Regions from separate parts of the Micromonospora sp. CA-240977 genome, predicted to be linked through region 2. Evidence: riboswitches for the same ligand, from Rfam matches in the RefSeq annotation. Region 2 holds a riboswitch; each other region holds the start of a gene.

Region 1 (4,443 bases), 3.3 Mb from region 2:
CACGTACGCCTCGTCGTCGCTCTCCTCCGGAGGGAACGAGTGCAGCGCGTAGCGGCCGTCGCGCTCGAGGTCACGGCGCTTCGGGGAGTCGATGATGAAGCAGAACAGACCCTCGTCGGTGATCACCGGGGAGACCGGATGGACGCGGGGCCCGCCGTCGGCGCGGACGGTGGCCAGGTAGCCGAAGCCCGGCCCGTACTGCTGGAGGAGAACGCGGATCCCGTCGGCGAGTCGGGGCTCGTCGGCGGCGAATTCGGACCAGGAAGCCATGCCAGCATTCTATCGAACAAATGTACGAGCAGCGACCTCGACGCGCTGGTCACCGGCACCGAATCCGGGCACTTTCGGCGGCGCGGCTATGGTGGTCCGATGCTGCTCTCCGACCGCGACCTGGTCTCCGAGATCAAGGCCGGCACGCTGGGCCTGGAGCCGTTCGAGCCCACCCTGGTCCAACCCTCCAGCATCGACGTGCGACTGGACCGACTGTTCCGGGTCTTCAACAATCACCTCTACACCCACATCGACCCGGCGATGCAGCAGGACGACCTGACCTCGGCGGTCGAGGTGCCCGACGGGGAGCCGTTCGTGCTGCACCCCGGGGAGTTCGTGCTCGCCTCGACGCTCGAGGTCATCTCGCTTGGCGACCAGCTCGCCGGCCGACTGGAGGGCAAGAGCTCACTGGGCCGGCTCGGGCTGCTCACGCACTCCACCGCCGGCTTCATCGACCCCGGCTTCTCCGGTCACGTCACGCTGGAACTCTCGAACGTGGCGAACCTGCCGATCACCCTCTGGCCGGGCATGAGGATCGGGCAGCTCTGCATCTTCCGGCTCTCCTCGCCGGCCGAGCACCCGTACGGGTCGGCGGTCTACGGCTCGCGCTACCAGGGGCAGCGGGGGCCGACACCGAGCCGCGCCTGGCAGCACTGGCGCACCTGGCCCACCCGCTGACCCCGTGACGACGAGGGCCCGTCGCGACTCGTCGCGGCGGGCCCTTCGGTCAGCTCTCTCGATCAGCCTGGACGGCCGTAGCTGTGGATCGGGCCGTCGTCGACCTTCTTCATCTTGATCGGTTGACCGGCCTGCGAGGCGTGCACCACCCAGCCGCCGCCGACGTACATGCCGACGTGGTGGATGTCGCTGTAGTAGAAGACCAGGTCGCCGGGGCGTAGGTCGGCCCTGCTGACGTTCTTGGTGGCGCGGCTCTGCGCGGCGGCGTTGTGCGGCAGGGACACCCCGGCCTTCGCCCAGGCGGCCAGCATCAGCCCGGAGCAGTCGTACGAGTTCGGGCCCTCGGCACCCCAGACGTAGGGCTTGCCGATCTGCGCGCAGGCGAACTTGACAGCCGTGCCGGCGGCGCCGCCGGGGTAGCTGCCGGGGCAGGGCGCCGGGCGCAACGGACCGCCGCCACCGCTGCCGTACACCTTGAGGCGCAGCTTCTGCAGCTTGTCGATCTCCTCGTTGATCTGCTTCTTCTTCGCCGCCAGCTGAGCCTCGGTGCGGGTCAGCTGGGCCACCATCTCGTCGAGCGGCGCCTTCTGGCTGGCCAGCTCGTCGCGCAGGTCGGCCACCTCGCGGATGTCCTGCTGCTGGTTGTGCGCGAAGCGGTCGAGTATCTCGAGTTGGCCGACCACCTCGCTGGGTGACTGGCTGCCCAGCACCGCGTTGACGGTCAGCACGGTCTCGCCCTTGTAGGCGCGCACGGCCAGAGCGCTGACCTTGTCCATCGCGGCGTCGACCTGACGCTCCAGCGGGGCGATCCGGGCGGCCAGCGCCTGGGCCTGCCTGCGCTTGGCGGCGAGGTCGATCCGGGTCGCGTTGTGCTGCTCGATGATCGGTTCGAGTTTGTTCCAGTCGGCGTCGATCTGGCGCTCGATCTCGGCGACGGACGGGTCGGCGTGGGCCGCCGTGGCGCTGCCGGTCAGGACGACGGCGACGCCGGCCAGTGCGGCGAGCGCGGTGGTGAAGCGGGACCAGCGTGGGCGCGGCGCGATCGACATCGGGCCGGCTGGTGCCGACCGCTCGGACGACGGCCGCGGGGCATGGAGTGCCACCGGGGTTCCGTACTCCTTCTTCCTGACCGCCTACCGGGTTAGCTGACGGGTTCGGGCGGGAAGTCGGCGCCCTACCGCAGTGGCTGCGGATTCACCCCGAGGGACATGGGTCCCCGGTTCGTTTGGAAACGACTCGGCGGTGTCGGTCCGTTACCACCCGGGCTGGGTGGAGCTGCTATCGGGCCGACGAATGACCAGAGTAGAGACGCTTGTTACCACTCCGCAACCCGTGCGGCCGTGACACTCCGTACCGATCGGAGAGGGTCACCGACCGTACGTGAAGATTTCTTTCCCGACGAGTCGACACATGGAAAGGTATTGACGCGGGCTCCCGGCCGGCGCGAAGGTGGCCTCATCTTCACCCGCGAAAATCTAGGGGGTTCGATGCACCATCCAACCCTGCTCGCCGGCCGGCGCGCACTGCTCGCCGTCGCCGTGGTCGCCGCCGCGACCGCGGTCCCACCACCCACCTACGCCGCCGCCGCACCCGCCGCCGACCGCCAGCAGCAGTACGCCGCCGCGGCGGCCGAGTACGGCGTACCGACCGACGTGCTGCTCGGCGTCTCCTACCTGGAGTCCCGCTGGGACAGCAACGCCGGCACACCCAGCACCAGCGGCGGTTACGGACCCATGCACCTGACCGACGCCCGACACGTGGCCGCGCTGCCCGTGGGGGGCCACCACGACACCGGCACCGAGGACCCGCGCGGCGACGACTCCCGTACCGCGCTGGCACCCGCGCCCCGGCCGGCCGAGGACCCGGCGCCACCCGCCGCCGCGTTGCAGACAGTGGATGCCGCCGCCGCCCTGACCGGCGCGGCCCCCGACGCGCTGCGCACCGACGCGGACGTCAACATCCGGGGCGGGGCGGCGCTGCTGGCCTCGTACCAGCGGGAGTTGGGCGCGCCGGTCGGCGCCGGCACCGACCCGGCCACCTGGTACGGCGCGGTGGCCCGTTACGCCGGCGCGGACAGCGCCGACGCCGCGGCGGCCTTCGCCGACGAGGTCTTCACCACCATCGGCGCCGGCGAGTCGCGGGTGACCGACGACGGCCAGCGGATCACGCTGCCGGCCCGCGCGATCCGTCCGGAGCGCTCCTGGCTGGACCGACTGGGTCTGCGCCGACTCGCCCGCCCGGACGGGCTGGAATGCCCCCGGACCATCTCCTGCGAGTGGATCCCGGCGCCCTACGCGGCGTTCGGCGAAGGGGACTACGGCAACCACGACCTGTCCGACCGGCCGGCCCGGCAGAAGATCGAGTACATCGTCATCCACGACACCGAGGGAAGCTGGGCCACCACCCTGCAACTCGTCCAGGACCCGACCTACGTGAGCTGGCACTACACGCTGCGTTCGGTGGACGGGCACGTCGCCCAGCACGTCCGGACCAAGGATGTCGCCTGGCACGCCGGCAACTGGTACGTCAACGCCAAGGCGGTCGGGCTGGAGCACGAGGGCTTCGCGGCGCAGGGCACCTGGTACACCGAGGCGATGTACCGGACCTCGGCGAAGCTGGTCCGGCACCTCGCGCTGCGGCTGGGCGTCCCGCTGGACCGCCAGCACATCATCGGCCACGACAACGTGCCCGGCACCATCGCCGCGAACGTCAGTGGGATGCACTGGGACACCGGCCCGTACTGGGACTGGACCCACTACTTCGAGCTGCTGCACGCGCCCCGGTTGGACACCGGCACCCCGGCCACCGGTCTGGTCCGGATCGACCCGGACTTCGCCACCAACCAGCCGGCGTTCGTCGGCTGCGTCACCGCCGGTGTGCCGTGCGCGCCACGCGGCTCCTCGGCGGTGGTGCTGCGCTCCGCTCCGGCCGCGGACGCGCCACTTGTCAACGACATCGCGCTCCGCCCGGACGGCAGCCCGAACACCATGGAGGTGTCGGACCACGGCGCCCGTGCCTCCGCCGGCCAGACGTACGCGCTGGCCGGTCGGCAGGGTGACTGGACGGCGATCTGGTACCTCGGGCAACGGGCCTGGTTCCACAACCCGGCGTCCGCGCCCACCGCCAGTTGGACCGTCGGCCTGGTGGCCACCCCGAAACCCGGCCGGGCCACCATCCCGGTCTACGGGCGGGCCTACCCGGAGCAGGCGGCCTATCCGGCCGGAGTGCCCTACCAGACGATCTCGCCACTGCAGTACACGCTGGCCGCCGGGCAGCGGTACGCCGTCGGCGCGGTGCTGCCGGGCGAGTACTACCGGGCCAGCACCATCGACGGCTCCTCACCAGGTGACTGGACGGTGATCCGCGGCAAGAACCGGTACGCGCAGATCCAGTTCGGCCACCGCATCATGTACGTCGACCTGGCCGACGTGCAGCTCCTGCCGTCCCCGCTGGGCGCACCCCGCTGAGAACCGCGACGGCCCCCGGTCGGTGACC
Region 2 (4,443 bases):
ACTACCTCGGCACCCTGCACCTTCCGGTCCCCGCGGTCGCCGGCGTGCTCGGCCTCGGACTCGGCCTGGCGGCCGGGACGGTCCTGCTCGCCCGCGCCCTGCTGTTGCGGGGGCGAACAGTGCGCGCCGTCCTCACCGTGCCGGCACTGTGGGTGCTCGGCGAGTACGCGGCGTCGCACCTGTTCCCGCAGGGGGCGTGGTGGAGTCTCGCGTACACGCAGGCCGACGTCCGGCCGGTCATCCAGCTGACCGCGCTCACCGGCGTCTGGGGCGTCACCTACGTGCTGCTCGCCGTCCCGATCGCCCTCGCCGCCCTGCTCGGCAGCGCACTGCCGACCCGCACCGGCCGGCTCGACCGCCCCGCCCTCGCCTGCCTGCTCGCCCTCCTGCTCGGCGCCGGCGGGTGGTCGGCCTGGTCACTGAGCCGTTCACCCGACCCGGCCGAGCCGCTGACCGTCGGCCTGGTCGCCCTGCGGCAGCCCACGGACGGGCTCCCGATCGACGAACCGTCCGGCCGGGACCTGCTCGCCCGCTACGGCGTACGGGTGGCGAACCTGACCGCCCGTGGGGCACGGATCGTCGTGCTGCCGGAGAAGGTGTTCGCCGTGACCGACACGACGCTGCCCGTGCTCGTGGACGCGCTGCGGCAGGCCGGGGCCCAGGTCGTCGTCGGCGCGGTGTTGTGGCGGGCCGGCACGGCGAGCAACGTCGCGCTGGTGCTGGACCCGGACGGCAGCGTCACGACGTACCAGAAACAGCATCTGGTCCCGGGCCTGGAGGAGTGGCTGACGCCGGGCGACGACGACGTGATCGTGGGCGGGCGGTTCGGCGTCGCCATCTGCAAGGACCTCGACTATCCCGGCCTGGTCCGGCGGTATCGGGCGGAGGGCGCCTCGGTGCTGCTCGTGCCCGCGCTGGACTTCACCTCCGACGGTTGGCTGCACGGTCGCATCGCAGTGGTCCGGGGTGTGGAGAACGGGATCACCGTGGTCCGCGCCGCCTGGCTCGGCCGGCTGACGGTCAGCGACGGCGGCGGCAGGCTGCTCGGTGAGGCCACCGGCGCAGACGCGGAGCTGCTTGTCACTGCCGCTCCGACGACGGGCTGGGGCACTGTCTACTCGCGTACGGGAGATTGGTTTCCGTTGTTGTCCCTGGTCTTGTTGGTCGTCGCCGTCGGGGGGTCGGCGTCTGGCTCCAGGAGGACAGCTGATCGCAAACGGTCCATCGTGGTCACTGCACAGAGTGACCAGGCCCGCAACCGCTGAGCGAACCCTCCAGCGTGCCTGGGTGAAGAAGTTCACAGGGGTTGGGCGATCGTCACCGACCGTGCCTAACGTCGGTCGGGTTCGCCAACGCGGACACCACGGCCGGCAACGCCAAATCCTGCCCCCGGTCGTCGGAACCCAGTCACCGGGCAGGAGCGGGGGACCCACACGTTCCTCGGTGCATGTCACCTCGGGGTGAAGCCGCCACCGTGCGGCCGGGCTCCTCGGCCCGAACCCGACAGCTCACCTCGCCGGCGTGGAGGAAGCTCACATGACGTCTGTCTACACCCCCCGTCATCGACGGGTCACCACCCGCCGCCTCGCCGTCGGCACCCTGGCCGTCGGTGCGGTCACGGGCGCCGTCGCCCTCTTCGGGCCGGCCGCCCCGGCGCAGGCCGCGGTCAACTGGGACGCGATCGCCACGTGCGAGTCCGGCGGCAACTGGAAGATCAACACCGGCAACGGCTACTACGGCGGACTGCAGTTCTCCCAGAGCACCTGGGCCGGTTACGGCGGCAAGAAGTACGCCGCCCGCGCCGACCTGGCCAGCCGCGGCGAGCAGATCGCGATCGCCGAGAAGGTGCTCGACGGGCAGGGCATCGGCGCCTGGCCGACCTGCGGCAAGAAGGGCGGCTCCGCCACGAAGCCGTCGACGAAGTCCACTGCGAAGCCGTCGACGAAGTCCACGCAGAAGCCCACTGCGAAGTCCACCGCGAAGCCCACCGAACAGCAGGAGCGGCCCTCGCGGCGAGAGCAGCCGGCGACCCGCAGCCACGAACGCACCGCGCCGACCACCGGCGGCCAGACGTACCTGGTCAAGCCGGGGGACACCCTGTCGGAGATCGCTGACGGCCACCGGGTGACCGGCGGTTGGCAGGCGCTGTACGAGCACAACCGGCAGCTGATCGGGGCCGACCCGGGCCTGATCTTCCCGGGTCAGCGGCTCAGCCTCTGATCGTCTTCCCGACGCAGCGGCTCAGCCTCTGACGGGTGACACGCGAACGCTCGGCCGGATCACCGGCCGAGCGTTCGTGCGTGTGATGCCGATCAGCCCACGCGCTCCTACCCCCGGGGAAGGCCGTCACGCCGCGGACGCGGACGCCTTCGGCCCTCGGTGCGACGTGACCGGACCGGCGTTCCAGCCCCACCGGGGAGCCGGTGCGCTGCTCTCCCCGGACCAACCCGTGCCGCCCTCCTCGCTGTCGCCGCCGTCGGTGGTCGTCTCGACCGGGGCGGGGGTGCTGCGGGCCAGGCGTATCGACTGCTCGGCGCCGGCGCGGGCCGCACAGGGCCAGGACTGCCCGGCGCACTGGAGGTTGCGGCAGTTGCCCTCGTCGTCCGGCTCGTGGGCACTGAGCACGTCGATCGCCAGCTGCCACAGCAGAGGGTCGGTCACGTCGTGCGGGCGCTCGGCGCTGCGGCTCGGTCGGTTGCTGGTGTCGTCGGACATTGCGGGTCCCCCCCTTTTCAGGCTGTACCCCACAAGGGTCACCCGTCAGCCGCTGGTTAAACCGCCGACCTGCTGTGATGTGTCTCTGGTCGCAGCGGTCGCCGGGACACCGCACGCGGATCGGTCAATCCGGCAGCAGCGGCATCTCCACGCCCGGGTCCCGGCCGAGCAGCACCGCACGGGTGAGCGCCGCCGAACCGAACCGATCCCGGACCGCGTCCACCGCGGCATCCAGCTCCGCACCCGGGTCGCTGTGGAACGGCAGCTCCGGTTGCACCGGATTGTCGTCCAGATTGCCCACCGAGACGCCGATCAGGGTCACCCCACGGCGATCTATCTCGGTCAGTGCGCCCCGTAGCAGCGCCCGCGCGGCGGCGAGCAGCGGCGTCGTGTCGGCGGTCGCCTTGCCCACCGTGTGCGAGCGGGTCGCCCGGGTGTAGTCGCCGAAACGTAGTCGCAGCATCACCGTGCGCCCGGCCCGCCCGGACGCCCGCATCCGCCGGGAGACCCGGTCGACAAGCCCGGCGAGGATGGCATCCAACTCCGCCGGGGCGTGCGGGGTACGACTGAGCGCGTGCTGCGCGCCCATCGAACCGCGACGGCGGCCGACCTGCACCGGGCGGGGGTCACGGTTGTGCGCCAACGCGTGCAGGTGCCGCCCGGCGCCCGAGCCGAGCAGGGACACCAACGCGGCCTCGCCCAGCCGGGCCACCTCGCCGACGGTACGGATCCGGTGCTTGCGCAACGTCGCCGAGGTGACCGGGCCGACGCCCCACAGCCGCTCGACCGGCAGCGGGTGCAGGAACGCCACCTCGGCGTCCGGTGCGACAACCAGCAGCCCGTCCGGCTTCGCCACCCCACTGGCCACCTTCGCCAGGAACTTCGTGCGGGCCACCCCCACCGTGATCGGCAGGTGGACCCGTGCCCACACCTCCCGGCGCAGCCGCTCGGCGATCTCGGCCGGCGACCCGACAAGCCGCCGGAGCCCACCCACGTCCAGGAACGCCTCGTCGATGGAGAGCCCCTCGACCAGCGGGGTGGTCTGTCGGAAGATCTCGAAGACCGCACGGCTCGCCGCCGTGTACGCCGACATCCGGGGCGGCACCACTATCGCTTCCGGACACAGCCGGCGCGCCTGTTGGCCACCCATCGCGCTGCGTACGCCCCGTGCCTTCGCCTCGTAGCTGGCCGCGAGGACCACGCCCCCGCCGACGATGACCGGCCGCCCGCGCAGGCGCGGGTCGTCACGCTGCTCGACCGACGCGTAGAACGCGTCAAGGTCGGCGTGCAGGATGTGGGCGCCGGACGACACGTACACATGTTCGCATGGCGTCCGGCGACGACGGCAGTGAGCTGGGCGAACGCCCGGGTCAGTCCAGGCAGAACTCGTTGCCCTCGGGGTCGGCCATGACGAGGTGACCGGCCCCCAGCGGGGGAGCGGGCTCGTGCCGGGCGAGCCGGGTGGCACCGTGCGTGGCGAGCCGTTCCGCCTCCGCTTCCAGGGCCGCCATCCGCTCGTCCCCCGCCAGCCCGGGGGCGGCCCGCACATCGACGTGTACGCGGTTCTTTACCTGCTTGGGCTCCGGCACCCGTTGGAAGAACAGCCGAGGACCCGAGCCGTCGGGGTCGACCACCGCCGAGGCGTCGTTGCGGTGCTCCGGGGGCACACCCATCGCGTCCAGCGCCTGGTCCCACGACTCGAAGTCTCCGGGGGGCGCCTGTATCTGG
Region 3 (4,443 bases), 2.8 Mb from region 2:
GGTCACCCGCTCGGTCTCGTCCGGCAGCAGCGCGGCCAGCGCCGAGAGCGCGCCGTGGGCCTGCCCGATGGCCTTCATCTCCTGCCAGTGCCCGAGCAGCATGATGGTGACAAGCGCCGCCAACTCCCACCAGAAGTCCAGGTCGAACGCGCCGGCACTGGTGGCCAGCGACGCGCTGTAGGCGACAGTGATCGCCATCGCGACAAGCAGCATCATGCCCGGCGTCCGGTCCCGCACCTCGCGGACCGCACCGACCAGGAACGGCCAGCCACCCCACCAGAACACCACCGAGCCGAGCACCGGCCCCACCCAGGTACGGCCCGGGACGCCGTCGTCCAGGCCCAGCTGATCCGACACGAGGTGGCTGGTCAGGACCACCGGGATGGTCAGCACCAGGCAGACCCAGAAACGACGGCGGAACATCTCCGGATCGTGCCCGGCGTGCCTGTCGTGCGGCGGGGGCGCGGCGTGGCGCCGGTGGTCGGGGTCGGCGGATGACTGAGCGGGCATGGCTCCAACATGCCCGCCCGGTGACCATCGCGCGGGCGGTTCGGCGCTCGACACTCCGTCCCGACCTGCGAGCCCGGAACAGGCTGGCTAGCATCTCCCCGATGGCCCTCCAGCTACCGCTGCGCGGTCGGGCACCGGCGTCGCCGCGACGTGGCGTCGCCTCCGGCCGGCCGGGCTGGACACTGACCGTCCGTGATCGGGCGGTCCTCGGTGAGCGAACCATCGCGCGTTCCGCCGTGTTTCCACGGCATCGCTGAACCGACCGGCACGCTGGCCCGTATCCCGCACCGGATCGTTGGGAGTCTCGACTTGGGTTCCGACCACGCCCGTCCCGCTCCGTCCGCCCCGCCCCGGGTGCGACGGATCCTCGTCATGACGGTGGTGCCCCTCTTCGTCGCCACAGTGCTCGCCGCGGCGCTGCTCTGGCCGCGCGGAGGAGCACCGCGGACCGACGGCGGAGCGGACGTGCCGCGCTACGCCGGCACGGTGACCCGGGTGGTGACCGAGCCGTGCCCGCCGCTGCCGTCGAGCCCCGAGGGCACACCCAGGGTCGGCGCCGGGCCGTGCGGCACCGTCGACGTCCGGGTGGACGACGGGCCCGCCACCGGCCAGCAGGTCCAGACACCGGTGCCCGACGGACCCGGTGCGCCCCGGGTGGACGTCGGCGACGAGGTCATCCTGGTCCAGTTGACCGACCCGACCGATCCCACAATCAGCAACTGGAACATCGCCGAGCACCAGCGCGGCACCCCGATGGTGTGGCTGGCGGTGATCTTCGCTGCCGCGATCGTCGCGTTCGGCCGATGGCGGGGGCTGGCCGCGCTCGCCGGGTTGGCAGCCAGCTTCGCCATCCTGCTCACCTTCGTGCTGCCGGGCATCGGCGCCGGCAAATCACCGCTCCTGGTGGCGGTGGTCGGCGCCGCTCTGATCATGTTCGTGGTGCTCTATCTGACCCACGGCGTCAGCGCGCAGACCTCGGTCGCGGTGCTCGGCACCCTGGGCAGCCTGGTGCTGACCGGCGTGCTCGCCACCATCGCCACGGCGGCAACCCACCTCACCGGCTTCGGCAGCGAGGACGCGACGACACTGTCGATGTTCCAGGGTGACGTGGACCTGCACGGCCTGCTGCTCGCCGGGATCATCATCGGTTCGCTCGGGGTGCTCGACGACGTGACTGTCACCCAGGCGGCCACCGTCACCGAGCTGGCGAACGCGAATCCCGGGCTGACCCGCATGCAGCTGTACCGCGCGGCGACCCGCGTCGGCCGGGCGCACATCGCCTCCACCGTCAACACCATCGTGCTGGCGTACGCGGGCGCGTCGCTGCCCCTGTTGCTCCTGCTCACCGCCGACTCGCGGCCGATCGGGCAGATCCTCACCAGCGAGTTCCTCGCGCAGGAGATCGTCCGCAGCGCGGTCGCCACCCTCGGGCTGATCGCCGCCGTGCCACTGACCACCGGGCTGGCCGCGATCGTCACCGCGGCCGGGCGCGCCGAAGCCACGCCGCCGGGCGACGCCGCCGCCCGGCCGCGCCCCCGGGCGGACCGGGCGGAGGCACTGGCCGCCCTCAACGCACCACGGACGGGGCGACCCGACGAGCCGGACCAGACGCGGACCCGGCCCCCATCCACCGCCACCGACGGGTGGCCGGAGTCGAACAGGAGCACGGAAACGGCATGGTGACACTCCTCAGCGTGACCAGATCGGGTCTTCCCCCTGAGAACCGCGTCACTGGTCACACACCGCTATGGCGAAATGACACTTTTGGTCGGCATCCAGGCGTAGCTCACCCAGTCGACTCTCGGGTAACCTCGCTGCCGGTTACCGATGAAGGCGCGAAGCGGCGCCTGCGGTGCCACCGCCCAATCGCCAACCGGCGAGCCGGGGACCCAGGTGTGTGGGGTGAATCCGCGTCAGCGGTAGGGGCCACTTCCGCCCCGAACCCGTCAGCTAACCCGGTCGGCGGTCGAGGGAAGGGAACATTGTGACGGCACCCCTACGCCGCTGGTTGACACCCGTGGTGGCCGTGATCGCCGCACTGACCGTGCTCGCCGGGCCCCTCCCGGCCCACGCCGCCCCGACGACCCCCACACCGTCCGGGCACGAGGAGGCCGACGAGCCCAAGATGCTCAACGACGTCATCGAGCAGGTGAACCGCGACTACTCCGCCGCCAAGTCCAAACTGGACAAGTCCAAGAAGCGGCAGTTGGAGTTGGCGCTGGAGGTGGACCGGGCCAAGGCCGACCTGGACGCGCTGGCGCCACAGGTCGGGCAGATCGCCGCCCAGTCGTACCGCACCGGTCGGATCGGCGCGCTCGCGATGCTGCTCGAAAGCGACGCTCCGGACACGTTCGTCCAGCGCGCCGCGATGCTCGACGAAATCAACATGGTGAACGAGAACAAGCTCGCCGAGGTCAACACCGTGAAGGCCCGTGCCGAGCAGGCCAAGTTGGCCCTCGACACCGAGGTCCGGGAACAGCAGAAGCAGACCGCCGTGATGGCCAAGCGCAAGAGCGAGGCAGACAAGGCGCTCGCCCTGGTCGGCGGCAAGGGCTTCACCGGCGGTCTGGTGGACGCCACCTCGCCGGTCGCCCGGATCGGGCCGGGCCGCACCGCCGACGGCGACTGGAAGGCGCAGTCCTGCAGCGAGGACGACCCCACCACGTCCGGCTGCGTCACGCCGCGCACGCTGCACGCGTACAAGGAGGTCAGGAGGGCCGGCTTCACCCGGTTCGTCGGCTGTCACCGCAACGGTGGACCGTACGAGCACCCGAAGGGCCGCGCCTGCGACTGGTCGCTACAGAAGAGCGGCTTCTCACCCTGGCACAACGAGGACACCCGGACGTACGGCAACAACGTCGCCGCGTTCCTCATCCGCAACGCCGACCGGCTGGGCATCTACTACGTGATCTGGAACCGGCAGATCTGGTTCCCGGCAACCGGCTGGAAGTCGTACAGCGGGCCGTCGAACCACACCGACCACGTGCACATGTCGATGCTCTGATCCGCGGCGTCTTCCGCCGAGGGCCGTTCCGCGTCGCGCGGAGCGGCCCTCGTCGTGTCAGGCGGCGGCGGCCGGGTCAGCCGACCCGGTCGGCACGTCGAGCGTCGCGAAGCCGGCCGGCACGGCGGCCACCGGGCGCGCCACTCCGGCGGCGAGCCGGTACGACACACCCACCACCGCGCACCGCCCCTGCGCCACCTCGGCGGCCAGCACTGGCGACTGCCGGAGCAGCGTCTCGACGGTCTGTGCGATGTGGATGTCGACGATGCCGTCGATGTCGTCCACACCCTCGGCCTCGGCCCGGCGCAGACTGGGCAGCACGGCGTCGACCACCGCCCCCAGGTGCCCGGGAGGCGGGGTGCCGGTCGCGGAGGACTCCCGCGCCGCCTGCACCGCCCCGCACGAGTCGTGGCCGAGCACCACCACCAGCGGGGTGCCGAGGACGGTCACCGCGTACTCCACGCTGCCGAGCACCTCCGGACCGGTGGTGTGCCCGGCCGTACGGACCACGAACAGGTCACCCAGCCCCCGGTCAAAGATGATCTCGGCGGCCAGGCGGGAGTCGGAGCAGCCGACGATCACCGCGAACGGGTGCTGCCCGTCGGCCACTGCGGCCCGGTGTCCGGCGTCCTGGTTGGGGTGGCGTGGAGCGCCGCTGACGAAGCGCCGGTTACCGGCGGTCAACTCGGCGTACGCCTGGGCCGGCACGCTGGCCGCGGCCGCCCGGTCGCCGGTCCGCTGCGGACCCGGCTGCCCGCCGGGAGTTCCAGGACGACTCATCCCCGCACCTCGTCTTCACGCGTCTGACCTGGTCAGAGGGCTTGTCAGCCGGGCCGGCGGCGGCGCTGGCTCGGGCTCCACCGTCACACGCACCGTAAAGTGCGTCAAGGTATGCGTGATTTAGATTTCATATGTTGACTCCGATTCGG

Evidence for each region. A riboswitch is a leader RNA that binds a small molecule or an ion and turns the genes downstream of it on or off. The one in region 2 is predicted to bind cyclic di-AMP.
Region 1: it holds a riboswitch for cyclic di-AMP, as region 2 does, so the genes downstream of both, ACQPWW_RS00420 (NlpC/P60 family protein) here and ACQPWW_RS15540 (transglycosylase family protein) in region 2, are expected to answer to the same signal.
Region 3: it holds a riboswitch for cyclic di-AMP, as region 2 does, so the genes downstream of both, ACQPWW_RS02805 (coiled-coil domain-containing protein) here and ACQPWW_RS15540 (transglycosylase family protein) in region 2, are expected to answer to the same signal.

The regions. Positions count from the first base shown of each region.
Region 1 covers NZ_CP192055.1:84,930-89,372, reverse strand. Annotated here, with positions in the region: gene ACQPWW_RS00430 (pyridoxamine 5'-phosphate oxidase family protein) at 1-270, opposite strand, end outside; gene dcd (dCTP deaminase) at 370-948, shown strand; gene ACQPWW_RS00420 (NlpC/P60 family protein) at 1,011-1,997, opposite strand; cyclic di-AMP (ydaO/yuaA leader) riboswitch at 2,065-2,200, opposite strand; gene ACQPWW_RS00415 (N-acetylmuramoyl-L-alanine amidase) at 2,436-4,415, shown strand.
Region 2 covers NZ_CP192055.1:3,404,626-3,409,068, forward strand. Annotated here, with positions in the region: gene ACQPWW_RS15535 (nitrilase-related carbon-nitrogen hydrolase) at 1-1,265, shown strand, start outside; cyclic di-AMP (ydaO/yuaA leader) riboswitch at 1,365-1,536, shown strand; gene ACQPWW_RS15540 (transglycosylase family protein) at 1,537-2,220, shown strand; gene ACQPWW_RS15545 (hypothetical protein) at 2,347-2,715, opposite strand; gene dinB (DNA polymerase IV) at 2,840-4,027, opposite strand; gene ACQPWW_RS15555 (VOC family protein) at 4,086-4,443, opposite strand, start outside.
Region 3 covers NZ_CP192055.1:576,714-581,156, reverse strand. Annotated here, with positions in the region: gene ACQPWW_RS02815 (copper-translocating P-type ATPase) at 1-510, opposite strand, end outside; gene ACQPWW_RS02810 (YibE/F family protein) at 820-2,193, shown strand; cyclic di-AMP (ydaO/yuaA leader) riboswitch at 2,360-2,490, shown strand; gene ACQPWW_RS02805 (coiled-coil domain-containing protein) at 2,495-3,514, shown strand; gene ACQPWW_RS02800 (carbonic anhydrase) at 3,572-4,294, opposite strand.